3 regions of the Mesorhizobium sp. M0040 genome follow, and region 3 is predicted to be linked to each of the others. Evidence: riboswitches for the same ligand, from Rfam matches in the RefSeq annotation. Region 3 holds a riboswitch; each other region holds the start of a gene.
The links. A riboswitch is a leader RNA that binds a small molecule or an ion and turns the genes downstream of it on or off. The one in region 3 is predicted to bind cobalamin.

Region 1 (7,562 bases), on a different contig from region 3:
TCGGCAAGCCGCTCCGGCGTCAAATCCTCAAAAGTATCCCTAAAGATCATCAGCATCGGTGCGTTGACGCAGGCGCCGAGGCATTCGACCTCTTCCCACGACAGCGTGCCCTTGTCGTTGGTGTGGAATTGGTCGTGATGGATCTTCGAGCGGCAGACATCCATCAGCGCTTCCGAGCCGCGCAGCATGCAGGGCGTGGTGCCGCAGACCTGGATATGAGCGCGGGTGCCGACCGGATTGAGCTGGTATTGCGTATAGAAGGTGGCGACTTCCAGCCCACGGATATAGGGCATGTCGAGCATGTCGGAGATCGTCTCGATCGCCGCCTTGGTCACCCAGCCTTCCTGTTCCTGCGCCAGCATCAGCAAGGGAATGATCGCGGACTGTTCGCGCCCCTTCGGATATTTCTTGATCCACTGCTTCGCCGCCGCCGCATTCGCCCGGTTGAAGGCGAAGGAGGCTGGCTGGAGGCTGGCTTCTGCGAGACGGCGGACTGACATTACGATTTCGCTTCTATGTTTCTACTGGTTAGAGCTGTAGGCGCGATAGCAATCCTCGGATCGCCCCAAAACGCATACGAACTCTTCATTTCCACGCTTCAGGCGGATGTATCCGTCATAGCGGCTATACACCCAAGCTATTGGCTTGCAACGATATTCTTCGGGGATCAATGACGCTACGAGGTTGTCATGAACCGCGCAGTTGGACGATGTCGACGGCCGGCCATGGACAAGAATGCCCTCATCCATTGCTGGGGTCTGGGTGCTCAAGCCACGGACTGTAAGCAGATCGCCTTCTGCAATAAGCTTGAACCCCTCTTTGAGAAGATCGGTTGACGAGAGACCCTCACCGGACCCAGCAAGCGACACTTCAGCGGAAGCCGCAAGGCATGCCGCGGCCAGAAACGCCTTTGACGGTCGAGCCATTCCCATCATCACCGATCGACCTCACCAAACACGATGTCGAGTGAACCCAACACGGCGGTGACGTCGGCCAACATGTGGCCGCGACACAAAAAGTCCATGGCCTGGAGATGCGCGAAGCCGGGCGCGCGCAGCTTGCAGCGATAGGGCTTGTTGGTGCCGTCGGAGACGAGATAGACGCCGAACTCGCCCTTCGGTGCCTCGACGGCGGCATAGACCTCGCCGGCCGGCACGCGGTAGCCTTCGGTGTAGAGCTTGAAATGATGGATCAGCGCTTCCATCGAGCGCTTCATCGCCGCGCGCTTCGGCGGCACCACCTTGCCGTCGAGGTTGGATACCGGCCCGCTGCCCTCCTTACCGAGCAACAGGTCGACGCACTGGCGCATGATCTTGGCCGACTGGCGCATCTCTTCCATGCGTACCAGATAACGGTCGAAACAGTCACCGTTCTTGCCAATCGGAATGTCGAAATCCATCTCAGCGTAACATTCATAGGGCTGTGATTTGCGCAGGTCCCAGGGTGCACCCGAGCCGCGCACCATGACGCCCGAAAAACCCCAGGCCCAGGCGTCGGCCAGAGACACCGTCGCGATGTCGACATTGCGCTGCTTGAAGATGCGGTTGCCGGTCAAGAGCGAGTCGAGGTCGTCGAGCGATTTCAGGAACGGGTCGATCCACTTGCCGATGTCCTCGATCAGCTTCTGCGGCAGATCCTGATGCACGCCGCCGGGGCGGAAATAGGCGGCATGCATGCGCGAGCCGCTGGCACGCTCATAGAACACCATCAGCTTTTCGCGTTCGACGAAGCCCCACAGCGGCGGCGTCAGCGCGCCGACATCCATCGCCTGCGTCGTCACGTTGAGGATGTGCGACATGATGCGGCCGATTTCCGAATAGAGCACTCGGATCAACTGGCCGCGCTTCGGCACCTCGATGCCGAGCAGCCGCTCGGCGGCGAGCGCAAAGGCGTGCTCCTGGTTCATCGGCGCGCAATAATCGAGCCGGTCGAGATAGGGCACGGCCTGCAGATAAGTCTTGGCCTCGATCAGCTTTTCCGTGCCGCGGTGCAACAGCCCGATATGCGGATCGACGCGATCGACGACTTCGCCGTCAAGCTCCAGCACGAGGCGCAAAACGCCATGCGCCGCAGGGTGTTGCGGGCCAAAATTGATGTTGAAGTTGCGAACGGAGGTTTCAGCCATTTACTGCTTTGCCTTTTCATCCCCCGGAAGGACGTAATCCGTCCCCTCCCAAGGGCTGAGAAAATCGAAATTGCGGAATTCCTGCTTGAGCTCCACCGGCTCGTAGATGACGCGCTTGGCTTCGTCGTCGTAACGCACCTCGACGAAGCCGGTCAGCGGAAAGTCCTTGCGCAGTGGATGGCCTTCAAAGCCGTAATCGGTCAGAATCCGGCGCAGATCCGGATGGCCTGAAAACAGCACGCCGTAGAGATCGTAGGTCTCGCGCTCGAACCAGTCGGCGCCGGGATAAATTCCGGTGATCGACGGCACCAGCGTCTCTTCGTCGGCCTGGACCTTGATGCGGACGCGGATATTCTGTCTCGGCGACAGCAAATGATAGACCACGTCGAAGCGCTTTGCGCGCGATGGATAATCGGCGCCGCAAACGTCGATGATCGAAATGAACTGGCATTTCGGGTCGTCGCGCAGGAAGGTCACCACCTCGATCAGGTCGCGCGGCTCGACCGAGATGGTGAGTTCGCCATAGGCGAGCACCGCCACGCCGATCCGGCCGATCAGCTTCTCGCCGAGATAGGTCGAGAGGTCATTCAACGCCTGGGTCATGCCGCTCACCGCTCGATCGTGCCGGTGCGGCGGATCTTCTTCTGCAGCAGAAGGATGCCGTAAAGCAGCGCTTCAGCGCTCGGCGGGCAGCCGGGCACGTAGATGTCGACCGGCACGATGCGGTCGCAGCCGCGCACCACCGAATAGGAATAATGATAATAGCCGCCGCCATTGGCGCAGGAGCCCATCGAGATGACGTAGCGCGGCTCCGGCATCTGATCGTAGACCTTGCGCAGCGCCGGCGCCATCTTGTTGGTCAGCGTGCCGGCAACGATCATGATGTCGGACTGACGCGGAGACGCGCGCGGCGCGACACCGAACCTCTCCGAGTCATAGCGCGGCATCGACGTATGGATCATCTCGACCGCGCAGCAGGCGAGACCGAAGGTCATGAACATCAACGAGCCGCTGCGCGCCCAGGTGATCAGCGCCTCGGTCGAGGTGACGAGAAAGCCCTTGTCGGCGAGCTCGTTGTTGATCTCCAGGAAGAATGGATCGTCAGACCCTACCGGCCTGCCGGTGTTGGGGTCGATGAGGCCCTTGGGCTTCGGCGCGACGAGCGTGCCGGAACTGTCGTTCAATCCCATTCCAGCGCTCCTTTTTTCCATTCATAGGCAAAGCCGATGGTCAGCACCGCCAAAAACACCATCATCGACCAGAAACCGAGCATGCCGATCTGACTGAACGACACCGCCCAAGGAAACAGGAAGGCCACCTCCAGATCGAAGATGATGAACAGGATCGATACCAGGTAGAAGCGGATATCGAACTTCATGCGGGCGTCGTCGAACGAGTTGAAGCCGCACTCATAGGCCGAAAGCTTTTCCGGATCGGGGTTGCGGTAGGCCACCAGGAAGGGTGCGGCGAGCAGCGCCAGCCCGACGATCAGCGCCACGCCGATGAACAGGACGATGGGCAGGTACGAACCTAAAAGTGCGTTCATGCTGCAGTTTCCGTTGGCGGCCAATCCACTCTGATTACAGCACCGGACCCACTTGCGGAAGCGTGACAGTTTAACCACTGAACCGTTTTAAGGGGGCTCTATGCTGCAACGCGGCGAGGGTTAGCGCAGCGCTTTCGGCGAAGCAAGTCAAACCTTGTTCAAATCGCGGTGCTGGACGGGCATATCCGGGAAAACTGGTCCGATCCGCTCCTGTTTGATTTCCTGCACTTTTTACTCCACTTTTCTCTCCTGACATGGATGCCGCCAAAACCCTGCTAGCATGGCACGGAATCGTAGGTCATTTTCTCTGTCTAAAATTGTCCGGATGCCGCCTTCATGAAGGAAAAAATCTCGCTTGCCACGGCCCGCCGCATCGCGCTGGCGGCACAGGGATTCAATGACCCCCGACCCGCCGGTACACCCGACCGCCGGCATCTGGCCCGCGTGCTTGCCCGTACCGGCCTGCTGCAGATCGATTCCGTCAGCGCCGTGGTGCGCGCCCACTATATGCCGCTCTATTCGCGGCTTGGCCCCTACAAGCTGGCGCTGCTCGACGACGCCGCCGTAACGCGCAAGCGCATGGTCTTCGAGTATTGGGCGCATGAAGCCTCGTTCTTGCCGGTCGAGACCTATCCGCTGATGCGCTGGCGCATGCAGCGGGCCGAACGCGGCGACGAAATGTACAGCGGACTGGCCAAATGGGGCCGCGAGCACGCCGCCTATATCGAAGACATCTATCGCGAGGTCGCCGAACGAGGCCCGATCGCGGCGTCGGCTTTCGAAGGGCAGAAGGGTTCGGGCGGCTGGTGGGGCTGGAGCCATGCAAAGCACGCCTTCGAATGGCTGTTCTGGGCCGGCCGCATCACCACGGCGCATCGCCGCGGCTTCGAACGGTTCTACGATCTGCCGGAGCGCGTGCTGCCGCCAACAATACTGAGTCTGCCAACGCCCTCCCCCGAAGACGCTCACCGCGAATTGCTGCGCATCTCGGCCCGTGCCCACGGCATCGCCACGGCAGGCGACCTGCGCGACTATTTCCGCCTCTCGCCCGCCGACATCAAGGGCCGCATCGAGGAGCTGGTCGAGGCCGGCGAGCTGTTGCCGGTGAGCGTCGACGGCTGGAACAAAACAGCCTATCTCCACAAGGACGCCCGTTTGCCGCGCAAGATCGAGGCGCGCGCCTTGCTCGCGCCGTTCGATCCCGTCGTCTTCGAACGATCGCGCACCGAGCGGTTGTTCGATTTCCACTACCGCATCGAGATCTACACGCCGGCCGAAAAGCGCCGGTATGGCTATTATGTGCTGCCATTCCTGCTCGGCGACAGCATCGTCGGGCGTGTCGACCTCAGGGCCGACCGCCCGGCCGGCGTATTGCGCGTCCATGCCGCCTATGCGGAGCCCGGCGCCCCGCCACAAACCGCTGCCGAACTCTTCGAGGAATTGAAGCAGATGCAGGGCTGGCTCGGGCTTGAGCGCATCGAGGTGACAGCTGCCGGCGACCTTGGCCAGCCGCTAGCGGATATCGCCGCGTCATAGACGTGCGTTGACACGACTGCCTCCACAAGCCTAAATCCGTTCCAGACGGTCCCCTGCCCGCAACGGCAGGGGCCAAGAGGGAATGCGGTGCGAAATCTCGATTTCAAATCCGCGGCTGTCCCCGCAACTGTAAGCGACGAGCCTCGGCCGAAAACCACTGGGATATTCCCGGGAAGGCGGCACCCAGGCGATGACCCGCGAGCCAGGAGACCTGCCGTCTAGGACATAAGAATCCGATCGCCTGGCGGGTTTTCCGGGCAAGGAGCCTGATTTGGAACGCGACAGCAGTTTTCCGGCTGAGACAGCGGATTTATTGTCCGGCCATGGTGATTCCCCGGCCGGCGTTACCGTCATCGTCTGCTCGTCCTGCCGTGACGAGACCGGTTCGGACGCTCATCCGCGCGCCGGCGAACTGCTCGCAGAGGACACGCGCCGCGCCGCTTCCAGCGAAAACATCAAAATCCGTACCGTCGAATGCCTCGGCAATTGCAAGCGCCGGCTCAGCGCGGCCATGCTGCGCGACGGCTGCTGGAGTTACGTCTTCGGTGATCTGACCACGACCAGCGGCGCCGATCTCGTCACCGGGGCAAAGCTGTTCGCCACCTCGACGGATGGGCTCATTCCATGGCGCGGCCGTCCCGATTGCCTGAAGCGCGGCCTGGTTGCCCGCATCCCTCCCCTTGACCTTTTGAAGGACCTGACATGACCGCTGCCTCCCTTTCGCGCGTTCCCTGCACCGTGGTCACCGGCTTTCTCGGCGCCGGCAAGACGACGTTGATCCGCCATTTGCTCGAAAACGCCAAAGGCAAGCGCCTGGCCATCATCGTCAACGAGTTCGGCGACATCGGCATCGACGGCGAGATCCTGAAGGGCTGCGCCATCGACACCTGCCCCGAGGAAAACATCGTCGAGCTGGCCAATGGTTGCATCTGCTGCACCGTCGCCGATGATTTCGTCCCGGCGCTGGACCAGATCCTGTCGCTGACGCCGAGGGTCGACCACATCCTGATCGAGACATCCGGCCTCGCTTTGCCCAAGCCGCTGGTCCAGGCCTTCCAGTGGCCGTCGGTGAAAAGCCGCGTGACGGTGGACGGCGTCATTGCCGTGGTCGACGGACCGGCGCTGGCTGATGGCCGCGTAGCCAACGACATGGACGCCCTGCAGGCCCAGCGCGCGCAGGACGAGACGCTCGACCATGACGATCCGGTCGAGGAAGTGTTCGAAGACCAGCTCGCCTGCGCCGACCTGATCATCCTGTCGAAGAGCGACCTGATGGACGCAGCCGGCTCGGTCCGTGCCAATGCCGTCATCGGCAAGCACGTTGCTCGGGCGGTGAAGATCGTGCCGACTTCGCAAGGCAAGGTCGACCCGTCGGTGCTGCTCGGCCTCGGCCTCGCCGTCGAGGACGACATCGAGAACCGCAAGACCCACCACGACGACGAGCTCGACCACGAACATGACGATTTTGACTCGTTCGTCATCGACATCACGTCTGTGTCCAACCCGGACGAGCTCGCACAACGGGTCGCCACGGCGGCGGAGGAAGAAAACGTGTTGCGCGTCAAGGGTTTCGTCGAAGTCGGCGGCAAGCCGATGCGGCTCCTGCTGCAGGCCGTCGGTCCGCGCGTCAACCACTATTACGACCGCGCCTGGACCGCCGAAGACGACCGCCGCTCGCGCCTGGTCGTCATCGGCCTGAAAGGGCTGAACCGCCCGGCCATCGAGCGTATCCTCGCCGGCTGACCCGGGTACGAGCCGCGATGCACATCCTCACCACCACATCCGCCTCGCTCGACGATCTCGCCGAGCCTGTCGATCTCAGGCAAACGCCTGCGGATGTCGTGGCGCTGTCCTTCACCGACAGCGACCTGGCCGGGCTGGCGGCGGCGTGGAAGGCAGATGCGCACCGCCTGCCGTCGATGCGGCTCGCCGCCTTGCGCGACCTGCGCCATCCGATGTCCGTCGACCTGTGGATCGACAGTGTCGCCCGCCACGCCAAGGTCATTCTGGTCCGCATCCTCGGCGGCTACGAGTGGTGGCGCTATGGCTGCGACCAGCTCGCCGTTATCGCGCGAAATCGCGGTATCAAGCTGGCGCTGCTGCCCGGCGAGAGCCACGACGAGGATTTGCGGCTGATCGAAGGCTCGACGCTGCCGCGCGAGGAGTTGGACGGCCTGCTTGGCTATTTCCGCGAGGGCGGACCGGCGAATATGACGGCGCTGGTGCAGAGGCTGGCAAGTCTCGCTGGATCGGGTGCGGCGGTAGCCGAACCTGTTAGCGTGCCAAAGGCGGGATTTTACGAGCCGGGACTGGGGGTCGTAGAACGCGGCGTCCCCCTCCCCCTCGAGAGGAGGG
Region 2 (7,562 bases), on a different contig from region 3:
ATGCCGGACTATGACGTGCTTTGTATAGGAAATGCCATCGTCGACATCATCGCCCAGTGCGACGAGGCGTTCCTGGAGACGAACGGCATCATCAAGGGCGCGATGAATTTGATCGACACGAGGCGCGCCGAACTGCTCTACAGCCGCATGGGCCCGGCCATCGAAGCCTCGGGCGGCAGCGCCGGCAACACGGCGGCGGGCGTCGCCTCCTTCGGCGGCCGCGCCGCTTTCTTCGGCAAGGTCTCCAACGACGCGCTCGGCGAAATCTACGCGCATGACATCCATGCCCAGGGCGTCGCCTTCGACACCAGGCCGCTTAACGGCGAACCTCCGACAGCGCGCTCGATGATCTTCGTCACGCCCGACGGCGAGCGCTCGATGAACACCTATCTCGGCGCTTGCGTCGAGCTCGGCCCGGAGGACGTCGAGGCCGACAAGGCGTCGGGCGCCGCCGTCACTTATTTCGAGGGCTATCTGTGGGACCCGCCGCGCGCCAAGGAGGCGATCCGGCAGACGGCGAAGCTCGCCCATGCCGCCGGGCGCGAAGTGTCGATGACATTGTCGGACTCGTTCTGCGTCGACCGCTACCGCGACGAGTTCCTCGATCTCATGCGATCCGGCACCGTCGACATCGTCTTTGCCAACAGCCACGAGATCAAGTCGCTCTACCAGACCGCGTCGTTCGACGAGGCGCTGGCCCAGATCCGCAAGGATTGCAAGATCGCCGCCGTCACCCGCTCGGAAAAGGGCTCGGTGATCGTGCGCGGCGACGAGACCGTGACCATCAATGCGACCAGGATCCGCGAGCTGGTCGACACCACCGGCGCCGGCGACCTCTACGCCGCCGGCTTCCTCTACGGCTACACGCAAGGCCGCAGCCTCAAGGATTGCGGCGATCTCGGCTCGCTGGCAGCCGGGCTGGTCATCCAGCAGATCGGCCCAAGGCCACGCCAGAATTTGCGCAGAGAGGCGGAGCAGGCGGGATTGCTGTAGGTGGCGAGCCAAGAACCAGCTGCCCACCCTCCTTAATCCAGCCCGAGCCTTTTCTTCAGTTCCGCATTCTCCTTGCGGAGACGATCGGCAAGCAGGCTCTTTAGCCGCTTGTTTTCTTCCTCGAGCGCGACGAGATCCTTCAGCCCGTCACTGTCCGCCGCCGGCGCCGCCGCCTTCTTCCAAAGATAATATGTCTGTTCCGAGATGCCGGCTTGCTTCACCGCGCTCTTGAGAGTAGCGCCGCCGCCGATCGAGGTCTCGATCTGCGCCAGCTTCTGGGCACGATCCTTCGCGGAGTAGCTCTTTCGGCCTGTTCGCGCTGACGGCGGTGCTTCAGTGGTCGCGGATATCGGCTTGGCGCCCTCCTTGCGGGCAGGCGCGCTCGCCTCAGCTTCTGGCTTCCTCGACCGCCGCGCTCTCGTCTTCGGTTTTGGCGTTTCCGCTTTGTCTGCCGGTTCGCTATGAACTACTGCTGACTCGGTTTCCAGGGGATTGGCCATGAAATGCTCCACTCGAGGTTTGTGCAAAGGTTCAGCATCAAGGGCCACTACAGTAGAGTCAACAAGCTGACGATTTAACGGCTCGACTTCGTTTGTTGTTTCGGCCATCGCCGCGGCGATGTCGAAATTGCCCCAGATGGAACGTGCGGATTTTTCATAATTGCGCTTTTGTTTGACTTCCACGGTGAATGGTCGCGTCTGCCGCCTCATAGTTCCTTCCTGAATAGGAGAATGAAGTCGCCGCTCGAATTTTTGGCGCTTCCTGCTTAGCGCGGAGCATTATCGTATAGCCGCTCAACGGGCAAGTGATGCCGGTCTTCGATGGCTGACCCATCTGGGGAGATTTGAGCGGCTTCGCGCGTCCTGCGCATGCCTGTAAGGCCGCCAAGTTTTCTGGGTTAGCAGGCGCGCACTGTGGCAGCTTGGCTTGTACGGCGAGGCCATGGTTGAGTGAGGCGAAACAAATCCAGCCCCGCGGTCAATCCCGAGGCTTCCCACAATGGCGAAGAGAACATCTTCACTCGTTCCTTTTGAGCACAAGACCTTCCGTTCGCTATGGTCGGCTGCACTCATTTCGAACCTTGGCACCCTAGTGGAAGGTGCGGCGGCAGCTTGGCTGATGACGAGCATCGCAGCAGTAATTTTTGATCGCCCATTCGTGCTGTGTACCAGCCCTGTGTCTTGCGCAAGTGGTCACGAACGGCTGCCGGAGCCTCGAAGACGCCCTAAAAACACATGCTGCGATTTTTGAACACGCTTGACGTGTTAGATTAATTCATCCACAATGCGTGTGTTGAACACGCGAGGTGAGTTATGAACATGAAAGAGCTTAGGGTTCGACTGGGCATGACTCAAAAAGATTTGGCAGAGCAGATGGCAACGACGCAACAGACTGTGGCCCGTTGGGAAACAGGCAAAACGCAGTTGAACGTCGAGCAGATCAAGGACCTTTGTCTCACGTTGAAATGCACGGTCGAGGAGCTGCTGGGCTGGAAGATTGATGTCGAGGAGTGGCGCACGAGCCCGTTTGCAATTGCCGATGCCGAAACGCGATACGGCACGCTCAGAATCAAGACGACTCTTGGCAGCCGCCAATATCCTATCGATGAAAAGGCGCGTGAATCGATTTTACGTCAGTTGAAGGAACTTCATAATCTGCGTAGAAATAACACAAGCAGGCCATGGCTGTATTGTTGGAGCCTTGACAACAAAATACTCTTGATAAATCCGCAATATGTCCGCACCATTGAGCTTATCGGTGACGATGTAGAGGAGATGCCAGAGTATTATCATCCAGAAATCTATCGGGCTTTGGATGACTGGGATAAGGGTGAGGTTTCAGGAAAGCTGAAGAAAGAATGCGATGCCATCATCGCAGAGATGGGTGATCAGGAAGCCGTGCGCATGGCCTCCTATGTTCGCGTCACATATGACGACGGAGAAGATGAGTGGAACTTCTTGGATGAGGAAACCGCTACGACTTTCTTCGGATTGGAAGCTGCGACCTTTGACGTTCCCCAGTGTAGTTTCGCCGAAGTGGAGGAAGAAGGTTACTACCGAGCGCGATACGCCAACCTTGATCGCGTCGCGGTGATGGAGGTTCCAAGCGACCGTTATCACAGATTGACCGCGCCCGAGGAAGCTTAGAACCATCCACGAAGGGCGCATGTTACATCTCGACCTTGCGTGGTGCGTTTTCAGTACGAGATGACGTTAAGCGTAGGTAGTGGCAGGTAAGAGTGCTCGACCAGAAGCTCAACTGCCTCCTCAATATCGCTGCCGATGTGCCGCAGGACACGTCCACGGGAGCGTGGATAGGCGTGAAGTTCCTGCACTCCACGGTCCGCTCTCCCATCGCCGGTGTGTGCCCGACGCCATCTTGTGGACGAGGTTGGCCGCCTGCACCCGGTTGTATTCCGGCTTGCGGTCCGCCTGGGCGGTCCGCCGCGATGGCTATCTCCATGTCAATCGGCGCCGAACTTTGACTGCCCGCTGCTTTTGATGAATTTGGCGAGGTCCCGCGCATAATCACTCTTGGTCTTCTCCTTGAGGCCCTGTGTCGCGAACTTGTGGTCCAGCAGGGCAAACAGGTCCAAGTCCGCTTCCGCCTGTGGCGCTGGCTTGCCCTCACCGCCCTCGGTTTCCCAATTGGGGACCGCTTCTGCGCGCTGCACCGTGGCGATTGTCCGCCCAAGACGCATCACAAGATCGAACGCCAAACCGTGCGCGTGCACGACGATTTGCCGCTCAGGCCTCATTTGGACAGGACTTGAGCTGGCCCGGTGGTTTGAGCCGGGTTACCTTGAGCCGGTGGGCTGCGAACAAGCAGTTCGAGACATTGGCCTCGATCACTTCGCAACACGCCGCTGCGCCTGGCCTCGGTGTGCTCCCCCCGAAATCGTTGTGTCATATCACCGAGGGCATCACGGCCAACAGCTTCCACATGGGCAACAGCCTCGCCATTGAGCCGAATATGGTCGCGAGCAGATCACCAACGAAGCGGTCGGAACCTCGGAGCCGAAGTTCGACGCCGAGGTGGTTCGCATGATGCGCTAAGCAGCACCACGGCGCTTGCCGGTATGTTTGCTGCCGGCAGCCGACGAACTCCTATCCTCCTGGACAACGGCGCCGTGCGTCATTGCTTTGATTTACCGGCCGCTCAAGGCTTCCATTTCGCTTTCGAGGCGACCTTTGGAACATGCCAACGGAAATTTAACATAACGACATAAACATTTCTTTATGCGGCGTTGACAAAGAAGCGAACTGCTGTAATTGTCTCCCGCGTCGTGGTTCTCCGTACGGCGCTGCCGCAGCGGAGCTAAGAGGGAAGCCGGTGCGATGCCGGCGCTGCCCCCGCAACTGTTAGCGGCGAGCCAACCCCACTCATGTCACTGAGGCGAATAGCCTTGGGAAGACGGGTAGAGGCTATGACCCCGCGAGCCAGGAGACCTGCCACGGCGAATTACGTCCACGGGCGGGGTGTCTCGGTGGCCGCTGCAGCCTGGCGTTCGTGCCGGCCTGCTAGCGCCTTCCTTGTCACCGACGCCCCAACCATCGGGGTCTGGCATGACTGTCTCTCAGCAAATTCCTGTAGCAACGCTCGGCGTGCCCCGCTTCGGTCGTCGGCGAGAACTGAAATTCGCGCTTGAAAGCTACTGGTCCGGAAAATCGTCCGCTGCCGACCTTCTCACGACCGCGAAGGCGCTCCGTGCCGCTAGCTGGGAGGAGCAGCACGATCGCGGCGTGTCGAAAATCCCGTCGAACGACTTCTCGCTCTACGACCATGTGCTCGACACCGCAGCCATGGTCGGCGCCGTTCCATCCCGTTACGGCTGGAATAGCGGCGAGGTTCCACTTGACATCTACTTCGCAATGGCGCGGGGCAACCAGGGTCAGACGGAGGATTGTCGACACGCTGGTCACCAGCAGGCGGCTCATCGGTCTGATGTAACCGCGATGGAAATGACCAAGTGGTTTGACACCAACTATCACTACATTGTGCCGGAACTCAACGATGATCAGACGTTCGCCCTCTCGTCGACGAAACCGGTCGATTACTTCATCGAGGCTAAAGCTCTCGGCGTTCACACACGCCCAGTCATCCTTGGACCGATCACCTTCCTCAAGCTGGCGAAATCGCCTGCCGAAGGATTCGATCCCATCGCGCTCCTGCCGCGGCTGCTGCCCGTCTACGAGCAACTCCTGCAGAGGCTGAAGCTGTCTGGAGCCGACTGGGTGCAGATCGATGAGCCAGCGCTTGTCCTCGATCTGAACCCGAACGAACGAGCTGCGTTCGAATTCGCCTATGGCCAGCTGTCGAAAGCCGCGCCCGAGCTGAAGATCATGCTGGCTACCTATTTCGGGCCGCTGGGAGACAATCTCGAAACCGCGGTTTCTCTGCCCCTGGCCGGGCTGCATATTGATCTCGTGCGCGCTCCCGAGCAGCTGGAAACGGTGGGTCGGCTCGCACCGAAGGATCTGGTGCTCTCGCTTGGCTTGATCGATGGCCGCAACGTCTGGCGTGCGAACCTGCCCGCCATTCTCGACCGCATCAAACCGATCGTCGCCGGCTGGCCCTTGGACCGCGTCGAGATCGCGCCTTCTTGCTCGATGCTGCATGTGCCGATCGACCTCCGCATGGAGACGGAACTCGACGCGGACATCAGGTCGTGGCTCGCCTTCGCGGCCCAGAAGACCGACGAGTTGGTGTTGCTTGCCCGGGCCCTGTCCCAAGGCAGGGATGCGGTGGCAGGCGCGTTGAAAGCGTCTGCCGAGGCTGCCGCCACTCGCGTGACATCCACGAAGATCCATGACCCGCTGGTTGAGGGGCGGATCGCCAGCATTGACGACAGCATGAAGCGACGAGAGAGCGCTTTTGCCGAGCGCTCCAGAGTCCAGGCCGGCACGCTCGGGCTGCCGCCGTTCCCGACGACGACCATCGGGTCCTTCCCGCAGACGCCGCAGGTACGCAGGGCGCGGGCCGCTCATGCGAAGGACCAGCTGAGCTATGTCGACTACGAGACCTTCCTGAAGAAGGAGATCGAGGCTGCAATTCGCTGGCAGGAAGAGATCGGGCTGGACGTGCTGGTGCACGGTGAGTTCGAACGAAACGACATGGTACAGCATTTCGGCGAGCAGCTGTCCGGCTTCGCCTTCACCCAGCATGCCTGGGTGCAGAGCTATGGGTCGCGTTACGTGCGCCCCCCCATCATCTTCGGCGACGTATCGAGGCCCAATCCGATGACGCTGCGCTGGTGGCAGTTCGCCCAGTCGCTTACGGAAAACCCTGTGAAGGGAATGCTCACAGGCCCAGTGACCATTCTCAACTGGTCATTTGTTCGCGACGACGTACCCCGCTCCGAAGCATGCCGCCAGATCGCGCTCGCCATCCGCGACGAAGTGACGGATCTCGAATGGTCCGGCGCAAGGATGATCCAGATCGATGAGGCCGCGTTTCGCGAAGGATTGCCACTGCGCCAGTCTGATTGGAACGACTATCTCGACTGGGCTGTCGAATGCTTCCGGATCGCTTCAACGGGTGTAAAGGACGCGACTCAAATCCATACCCACATGTGCTATTCGGAGTTCAACGAGATCATCGACGCGATCGCTGAAATGGATGCGGATGTCATTTCGATTGAGACGTCGCGCTCGAAAATGGAACTGCTGGACGCCTTCACGAGCTCCAAATATCCGAATGAAATCGGGCCCGGAGTCTACGACATTCACTCACCACGGGTCCCGGAAGTCGGCGAGATTTCGGATCTCGTCATGCTTGCCCGCGAGCGACTGTCCGATGCCCAACTGTGGGTAAACCCGGACTGTGGCCTCAAAACCCGCAAGTGGGAGGAGGTCCGCCCTGCCCTCATGAACATGGTTGCTGCAGCACGCGCGCTCCGGGAGAAAGTGTAGGCCGGAAGGTTTCCTGGTTGCTCACCATGTGGTGAGTTAGCGGCTGCCGCATGTGGGCCGTGAATGTGCCAAAACGCGATCACATCCTTTGAAATAAGTCACTCGAGCGAGAAAGTGCACTTTCCTTCGGCACGTGTACTAATCGCGCAGGAATAAAGGGAACCGTTTTCTCCCTGTGACGTGTCGAGTTCGAAGGGGATGTGATTGGCGTCGAGACCGCTCCTCCATGGGTTATCAGCATGCCAAGTGCGCTGTTCTCGATCAGTTCGTAAAGGACTTCTCGGCTCGGTTCATCGAAATGCGCGGGTACATACATGACAGGTTCCTTCACTGGCCGCCGGGTTCGCTGTTCACCGGTTGACATCCGATGGCAAGCGTTCCAACGCGGCGGCGATCTGGCGCTTCGCTGCTGAGGGCAGAGGCAGGATGGGACGCGGGGGGTCGGCACGGCAAATGTCGAGCAATTCGGCAAGTGCATAGACGACGCGAAGGCTCGAGAACTCCTTGAAGAGGCTCCAGAGCGGCGCAAGCGCGGCATCGATCCGTCGCGCTTCGGCCGCATCGCCCTGCTGCGCCGCTGTGACGATCTTTGTGCAGACCTCGGGCAGGATGCCCGCGAGGACGCTGTACCATGTGTCAGCGCCAGCGATCATGGCC
Region 3 (7,562 bases):
AGTCGAGATCCGCTTTGTCGCGCTCGGCGAGAACGCGACGCGTGTGGAACTCGAGCACAGGCTTCTGGAGAACATGGGCGAAACCGCAGAGGCGATGCGCGAGGCCTTCGAATCCGAGGGTGGCTGGAGCGGTCTCCTGGACCGCTATGCGGCTGAGGCCAAGCGCCACGCCGCCTGATCGGGAAGCCTTCCAGTCCAATACCAGCGAGGCCCTCGCACTGTCGGCCTCGCCGTTTTTGAATCAGTGTCGATCTGCCCATCTGGTTGACCGGGGGGGATACGCTGCCCTTTACCTGCCGCCGCGAAGGTTTGCAGCGCCGCAGGTTTGTAGAACGTCCTCTCCTCCTACCATCCGGTATGCGCCGCGTCGTTTGGACGCGCGAACGGCGCTGTAGCAATTTGTCGTTGTGCATGGTCCTTTCGCAAAATCGATTCCGATTGTCAGGGTCATGCGTTAGACCTGACAGGCACCTTATCCGGAAATCCGATGGCGGGAGGCGCTGGTGGAAGGCCAGGACGAACAGATGACCGGCGCCAGGGCCGCCGAGGAGCGCCGCGCCGACATCTATGACGAGGACGGCGTCATCCTGTCGTCGTTCCTCGCCCAGATCGGTGCCGCGATCGCCGATCGCGATACGCTGACGCTGAAGCGTGAAGTCGACGATCTGCACCAGTCGGAACTCGGCCACCTGCTCGAGGCCCTGCACCCGGAACAGCGACGCGCGCTGGTCGAATTGCTGGGCAAGGATTTCGATTTTTCCGCGCTGACCGAGGTTGACGAGGCGATTCGCCGCGACATCGTCGACAGTCTGCCCAATGCGCAGATCGCCCAGGCGGTGCAGGATCTCGATTCCGACGACGCGGTCTACATTCTCGAAGACCTAGACCAGGAGGACCAGGACGAGATCCTGTCGCAGCTGCCGTTCACCGAGCGGATCAGGCTGCGGCGTTCGCTTGACTATCCCGAAGAGACCGCCGGCCGCCGCATGCAGACGGAGTTCGTCGCGGTGCCGCCCTTCTGGACGATCGGCCAGACCATCGACTACATGCGCGAGGACAACAATCTTCCCGACCGTTTCAGCCAGATCTTCGTCATCGATCCGAGCTTCAAGCTGCTCGGCGCCATCGACCTCGACCAGATCCTGCGTACCAAGCGCTCGGTCAAGGTCGAAGAGGTCATGCATGAGACCAGGCATGCCATCCCGGCCACCATGGACCAGGAGGAGGCGGCACGCGAATTCGAACAATACGATCTTCTGTCCGCCGCCGTCGTCGACGAGAACGAGCGGCTGGTGGGCGTGCTGACCATCGACGACGTCGTCGACGTCATCCAGCAGGAGGCCGAGGAAGATCTGCTGCGCATGGGCGGCGTCGGCGACGAAGAACTCTCGGACAGCATCTTTTCGACCTCGCGCTCGCGCGTGCCCTGGCTGCTGGTCAATCTTTTGACGGCTTTCCTGGCGGCCTCGGTGATCGGCCTGTTCGACCGCACCATCGAGCATATCGTGGCGCTGGCGGTGCTGATGCCGATCGTCGCCGGCATGGGCGGCAATGCCGGCTCGCAGACCATGACGATCACGGTGCGGGCGCTGGCGACCAGGGACCTCGACATCTACAATGCCGGCCGCATCATCCGCCGCGAAATCGGGGTGGGCTTCATCAACGGCATCATCTTTGCCATCCTGATCGGCCTCGTCGCTGCTGCCTGGTTCCACGATCGCAATCTCGGCGGCATCATTGCGGCTGCGATGATCATCAATATGTTCGTGGCGGCTCTGGCGGGCATCCTTATCCCGCTGCTGCTCGACCGCTTCAAGATCGATCCGGCTGTGGCTTCGGCGGTTTTCGTCACCACGGTCACCGATGTCGTCGGTTTCTTTGCCTTTCTCGGGCTCGCCACATGGTGGTTCGGCGTGCGCTGAACGTCACCTCAATTGACTTTTACGTAAATGCCATGCGAGGCTTTGAAAGGTGCCTTGTCCGCCGATTCTGGTACGCGCCTGGGCGCCGGCGGCGCCGGCCAGTTGGAACTCGCGGCGTGGCCGGGGCATTGGAGTGACGATGCGGGAATATTATTCGATCACGGAGCTGACCCGCGAATTCGACGTGTCGACGCGGACGTTGCGCTTCTATGAGGACGAAGGGCTGGTGCAGCCAGTGAGACGCGGCCGCACTCGGCTGTTCCGTCCGTCGGACCGGCATCTCATCCGCCAGATCATGCGCGGCAAGAGGCTCGGCTTCTCGATCAACGAGATCCGCGAAATCATCCAGATGTACAGGGAACCGCCCGGCGAGGTCGGCCAACTCAAATTGATGATCAAGCGCATCGAGGAAAAGCGCGAGGATTTGCGCCAGAAACGCCGCGACCTCGAAGAGACCTTGGCCGAGCTCGACCAGGCAGAGGAATCCTGCGTCGAGCGGCTGGTGGAACTCGGCGTCACCACATGAGCGTGGCGTCAGCGCCGGCTCAAATCCAGCGCCGCACCCTTTTGGCGTAGTCCCGGTATTTCTTGCCGAATTTGGCCGTCAGCACCTTCTCCTCGCTCTCGATCGTCAGCTTCTGCGTCAGGAACGCCGCGATGACCGCCAGCGGCAGGAACCAGGCGATCCCAGTGACAAAGGCGAGGCTGACCAGCAGCAGCGTGTTGGCGAGGTAGATCGGGTTGCGGCTGACGGCGAAGGGTCCGGTAGTCACCAGATGGTCAGGCACGCCGTTCGGGTTGAGCGTCGTCTTGGCGCGGATCATGGTGCGGATTGCCGTGAACCAGAGCGCGGCAACCGCCACCAACCCCACAAGGCCGGCGGCGAACAGGATGTCGCCGAGAAGATCGCCGATCCACGGCAGCGGATAGAACAGCCCTAGCGCGACGCTGACGATGATGGCGGCGATATAGATCAGCGGCGGCCATGGGATGTGCCCCAGCTTCGGCTGCCCAGGATTTTGCTGCACGGGTTTCGGGTGACTGTCGCTCATTATTGTCCTCCCTCGATTAGCGCGTTCCCCGGTTCCGCCGCCTCGGTTTGGGCGGTGCAGGTGCCGGCGAGCTCGCCAATATGCGCCTTCCACTCCGGGGACTGGTCGTTGCTGTAGAGCCGGTCAAGCGAGGCTTCGCCCTGGAGAGTGTCCAGCATGCAGGCACAATAGCTGGAGCAGAACTCGGTGTCGCGTGCCTGCTCGCAGGATATCTGGCAGGATTTCAGAAAACGCACCTCCCTGGTTTCGGCCTGCGCCGGCATGAATTGCGAAAACAGCCAGACCGAGCCGATCAGCACCGGCTGATGGATCAGATAGAAGGCAAGGCTGTGCCGGCCGATGAAGACCAGCGGATTTGCCCAGCGGCCGGGCGCCAAGGCCGACAGCCGCGTCAGCGCGCCGGAGGTGGCGGCGAGCTTGGTAACCGCGATGCCGGCAAGTACGGCGCCGAACCAGGGCAGCAGTGGAACGTAGTCGTTGGAGCGCGGGTTGGTCGCCGACAGGCCGACCCACCACAAAGCCGGATGATCGAAAAGCTCAGATCGCAGGTAGAAAGGCGCGGCAATAGCGAGGGCCGCCACGGCAAGCGTCAGCAGCGCCGGGAGGCGCAGGAACGCCAGGCCGAGCAGGCTGGCGAGCGCGATCTCGTGCAATATGCCGAAGAAGATGAAGCCATCGGGCGTGGCGATGCGGGTGACCAGCGATATTGCGAGCGCTGCCCCGGCAACCATGGCGAAGCGCTTCCAGAAGCCGGTCCAGCGGATTTTCTTGCCATGGGCGAGATAGAGGCTGATGCCGACCAGGAACAGGAAGCTCGAGGCGATGCAGCGCGCGTAGATTTTCCACCAGCCGAAGGCGGTGAGGCCGGGATCGGTGTAGCCGAAGAATTCGAGGTCCCAGGTGAAATGATAGCTCGCCATGGCAAGCAAAGCGATGCCGCGTGCAATGTCGATAGCGGCGATGCGCTTCGACTTCGGTTGATCCTGAACGGCTGCGCTCGGCGTGTCGATGCTCATGGTCTCGCTGTCTTGGTTCAGCCCCGGCAAGACGACTATCACGGTTGCCACCGTCAAAAGAAGCAGGGCCTTGCGTCGCGTTGGTACCGGTCGGCATCAGAGCTGCTTTAGGCCAGAGCCGGAAAGCCTTTGGCCGGCGTGCAGGCGTTCTTCGGCCTGGGCGCGGTTTTCGCAACGCTCGGGCTGCTGGCGGCGGCCTGCGGCTTCGTCACCTGGCGCTATCTGCCCAAATCGCTTTGATGTGCGAGCGCCGCATGGCGCTCGCGCACCCAGTTGTGGAAGCGGTGCAAGTCGTATTCCTCGGGCATCAGTACGCCGGCCTTGTGGCGCATCGAGCGCAGGCCCATCTGGTTGACCTCGCAGATATCAGCATCCTCCTCCAGCACCTGGGTACCGAAGGCGACGATGTTGTCGATATCGGCGGCCGGATCGGCGAGCGCTTCGGGCGAAAAAAGCCATTCGGCGGTAAGTTCGGTCTGCTCCGGGCCAAGCGGCACCAGCCGCACGGTCCTGACATAGTCGACATGGCCGACGACGAACATCGACGGCATGCTGGTGGCATAGGTCTGCCCGGCGGCACGCTCGCCCGGCGTCAGGCCGGAAAAGACCGAGCCGTGGACGCGCCCGTCGCGCGACCAAGTTTCGGCCCCGGCCCGCAAGCCGCCGGCAAATTCCGGCGCGTCATTGTCGGCGTGGCGCGCCCATTCGGGGTCGTCGTGCCGGCCCATCAGGCCGCGGCCATAGATCGGCACCAGCCGCGACAGGTCCTTGTGGACGCCGGGGCAGTGCAGGCACTCGTTGAAATTTTCCCAAAATACCTTCCAGTTGCAGTTTATCACCTTGCGCAGCACATGGCCGCTCAGCAGCGTTTCCAACGGCCAGTTGGCGAGGCTGCCGGATGCCGGATCGAAGGATGTTTCAGCCGAGCCGGCAGCGTCTTCCGCCAGATTGACGAAGACAAAACCGCGCCACACCGAAAGCGCGACCCGGTAGAGCGGATGATCGGCCTTGTCGAAGCCGTCCGGCAGCGATTTCGACGGCACGCGCACCAGATCGCCGTGCAGCGAATAGGACCAGGCATGGTATGGGCAGGTGATGAGCCGCGCCTTCAGCCGTCCTTCGCTCTGCTGGCAAAGCTGCGAGCCGCGATGCCGGCAGGTGTTGTGGAAGGCGCGCAACTCGCCGGTCTCGTCGCGCAGCACGACGACCTCCTGCGTGCCTATGCGGAACGTCCTGAAAGCCAGCGGCTGGGCAAGGTCGGCCTCGCGGCAGACGAGCAGCCAGTTGCGATACCAGATGGCCTCGAGATCGCGCTGATAGGCCGCGATGTCCCAATAGGCTGATGACGGCAGCGTCGGCTCGGCCCGCGTCAGGCCGTTGTAGGGACCGCGCTCATTCGGGCTGGGTTGCATGCCGGCTTCCTCCCCATCCGCCAGCCGACACCCGGCTGCGAAAATTGTCAATCGCGGCGCCGGCCGACCGGGCTTGGCGAGGCGGCGCATTCGCCACACGATCCGGCGGAATTTGGTTTGCCGGGCGCGGCGATTCTGCCTATAGTCACTGATGTCGTCGGTTCCGTTTGGAACCAAGAGGGAATGCGGTGAGGGCAAGTTGTTTGCCCAATGCCGTGGCTGCCCCCGCAACTGTGTGCGGTAGTCCTCTCCATATGCCACTGAAGGTTCGCCTTCGGGAAGGTGGGGAAGGGCGCTGATCCGCGAGCCAGGAGACCTGCCGGCGACAGGAAACTGACTTCTATGCCCTCGGGTGGAGGGCGAAAGGACAAGACATGAATACCGCTTCCGTTTCGCTCGGCGCTTCCGCCTCCTCGCAGTCGCGTCTCATGCAGCTGGCGCTTGCTGCATTCCTCGGCATTTTCGTCATGGGCTTTGTCGGCTTCTCGCATATCGATGCGGTCCACAATGCCGCGCACGACTATCGCCATTCGATGGGCTTTCCCTGCCACTAACAAGGGGCTGACATCATGACACTGTTTCGCAACGTCGTGTTCATCGCGGCGATCGCAGGGCTTGTGGCCGGCGTGGCTCTCGCCTGCATGCAAGCCTATGCCACGGTGCCGCTCATCCTAAAGGCGGAAGTCTACGAACAGGCCGGCGGCGGCCATGACCATGCCGCGGCACCTGCGGCACCGGTTGAAAACGCCGCGGGCACGACGGCTATGAGCAGCGCCGCGCCGGCACCGGCTGAAGCAATGGCTCCGGCGGAAGACGAAGGCTGGGCGCCGGCGGACGGTTTCGAACGCTTCGGCTTCAGCGTCGTTGCCAATATCGTCACCGGCATCGGCTTTGCGCTGGTCCTGGTTGCGGTTTCGGAATTCGCCGGCGGCATCGGCAATTGGCGCCAGGGCCTGTTCTGGGGGCTGGCCGGCTTTGCCGCGTTCACGCTGGCGCCGGGCCTCGGCCTGCCGCCGGAACTGCCGGCGATGCCGTCGGCCGACCTTGTCCAACGCCAGATCTGGTGGTGGGCAACAGTGGTGGCGACAGCGGCCGGTCTCGGCCTTATAGTCTTCCGCAGATCGCTGCCGCTGGTGGCTCTTGCCGTGGCGTTGATCGTTGCGCCGCATATCGTCGGCGCGCCGCAGCCCGATAGCTTCGAGACGGCGATCCCGGAAGGCCTGCACCACCAGTTCGTGGTGGCGGTGACGCTGACCAATCTGGTGTTCTGGCTGGTGCTCGGCGCGGTCGTCGGCGTGGTGCGCGGACGCTTCACGGGCACGGCGACCAGCCTGCGCGACAGCTTTGCCTGACCGCGCTGCCGGGGCACTGACCCTGGTCATCGGCGGTGCGCGCCCCGGAAAGAGCGCGCATGCCGAGAGCCTGGTGACGGTCGGCCCGCTGCCTTGGAGCTATATCGCCACGGCGCAAGCCTATGACGACGAGATGCGCCAGCGCATCGCGCTGCACCGCTCGCGCCGCGGCGCCGGCTGGACGACCATCGATGCGCCGCTCGACCTTGCCGGCGCGATCGGAGCGCTGCCTGACGGCCAGCCGGTGCTGATCGACTGCCTGACGCTGTGGCTGACCAACCATATGCTGGCCGACCATGATGTCGAGGCCGAATGCCGGAGGCTGGCCGATGTGCTGTCGCGGCCGCGTGGGCCGTGGTTCGTGGTGTCCAACGAGGTCGGCCAGGGCATCGTGCCGGACAATGCGCTGGCAAGACGGTTTCGCGACGCCGCCGGCCGGCTGAACCAGGACGTCGCGGCTGTTGCCGGCACCGTGCTTTTGATGGTGGCGGGGCTGCCGCTCAAGGTGAAATGACATGGCTGATACTATCGATCCCAAGGACGAGGAACGCCACCGCGCCAAGATGGCCAAGCGCAAGGCGGTGCAGGACGCCGAGGTCGCGGCCAAGACGGTCGAGAAGGGGCTGCTGATCGTCAACACCGGACCGGGCAAGGGCAAGACCACGGCCGCCTTTGGGCTGGCGCTCAGGATGCTCGGCTATGGCAAGCGCGTCGGCGTCGTTCAGTTCATCAAGGGCAAATGGCACACCGGCGAGAAAGACGCCTTTGCCGCCTTCGGCGACCGTGTCGTCTGGCACGCCATGGGCGA

Region 1: another riboswitch for cobalamin. It lies ahead of NKJ91_RS28860 (DUF1636 family protein); the one in region 3 lies ahead of NKJ91_RS04735 (CbtB domain-containing protein).
Region 2: another riboswitch for cobalamin. It lies ahead of metE (5-methyltetrahydropteroyltriglutamate--homocysteine S-methyltransferase); the one in region 3 lies ahead of NKJ91_RS04735 (CbtB domain-containing protein).

The regions. Positions count from the first base shown of each region.
Region 1 covers NZ_JAMYVA010000055.1:24,802-32,363, forward strand. The annotation lists gene nuoE (NADH-quinone oxidoreductase subunit NuoE) at 1-500, opposite strand, end outside; gene NKJ91_RS28835 (NADH-quinone oxidoreductase subunit D) at 935-2,125, opposite strand; gene NKJ91_RS28840 (NADH-quinone oxidoreductase subunit C) at 2,126-2,728, opposite strand; gene NKJ91_RS28845 (NuoB/complex I 20 kDa subunit family protein) at 2,734-3,315, opposite strand; gene NKJ91_RS28850 (NADH-quinone oxidoreductase subunit A) at 3,306-3,671, opposite strand; gene NKJ91_RS28855 (winged helix-turn-helix domain-containing protein) at 4,008-5,207, shown strand; cobalamin riboswitch at 5,237-5,440, shown strand; gene NKJ91_RS28860 (DUF1636 family protein) at 5,479-5,913, shown strand; gene cobW (cobalamin biosynthesis protein CobW) at 5,910-6,950, shown strand; partial or broken gene NKJ91_RS28870 (cobaltochelatase subunit CobN) at 6,968-7,562, shown strand, end outside.
Region 2 covers NZ_JAMYVA010000056.1:14,930-22,491, reverse strand. The annotation lists gene NKJ91_RS28970 (adenosine kinase) at 1-993, shown strand; gene NKJ91_RS28965 (transposase) at 1,026-1,703, opposite strand; gene NKJ91_RS28960 (MFS transporter) at 1,993-2,244, shown strand; gene NKJ91_RS28955 (helix-turn-helix transcriptional regulator) at 2,307-3,140, shown strand; gene NKJ91_RS28950 (hypothetical protein) at 3,458-3,712, opposite strand; cobalamin riboswitch at 4,264-4,464, shown strand; gene metE (5-methyltetrahydropteroyltriglutamate--homocysteine S-methyltransferase) at 4,560-6,905, shown strand; gene NKJ91_RS28940 (dihydrodipicolinate synthase family protein) at 7,256-7,562, opposite strand, start outside.
Region 3 covers NZ_JAMYVA010000003.1:299,434-306,995, reverse strand. The annotation lists gene NKJ91_RS04765 (SRPBCC family protein) at 1-178, shown strand, start outside; gene mgtE (magnesium transporter) at 525-1,922, shown strand; gene NKJ91_RS04755 (MerR family transcriptional regulator) at 2,062-2,448, shown strand; gene NKJ91_RS04750 (methyltransferase family protein) at 2,468-2,974, opposite strand; gene NKJ91_RS04745 (heparan-alpha-glucosaminide N-acetyltransferase) at 2,974-3,990, opposite strand; gene NKJ91_RS04740 (aromatic ring-hydroxylating oxygenase subunit alpha) at 4,209-5,402, opposite strand; cobalamin riboswitch at 5,544-5,740, shown strand; gene NKJ91_RS04735 (CbtB domain-containing protein) at 5,777-5,956, shown strand; gene NKJ91_RS04730 (CbtA family protein) at 5,972-6,754, shown strand; gene cobU (bifunctional adenosylcobinamide kinase/adenosylcobinamide-phosphate guanylyltransferase) at 6,747-7,268, shown strand; gene cobO (cob(I)yrinic acid a,c-diamide adenosyltransferase) at 7,270-7,562, shown strand, end outside.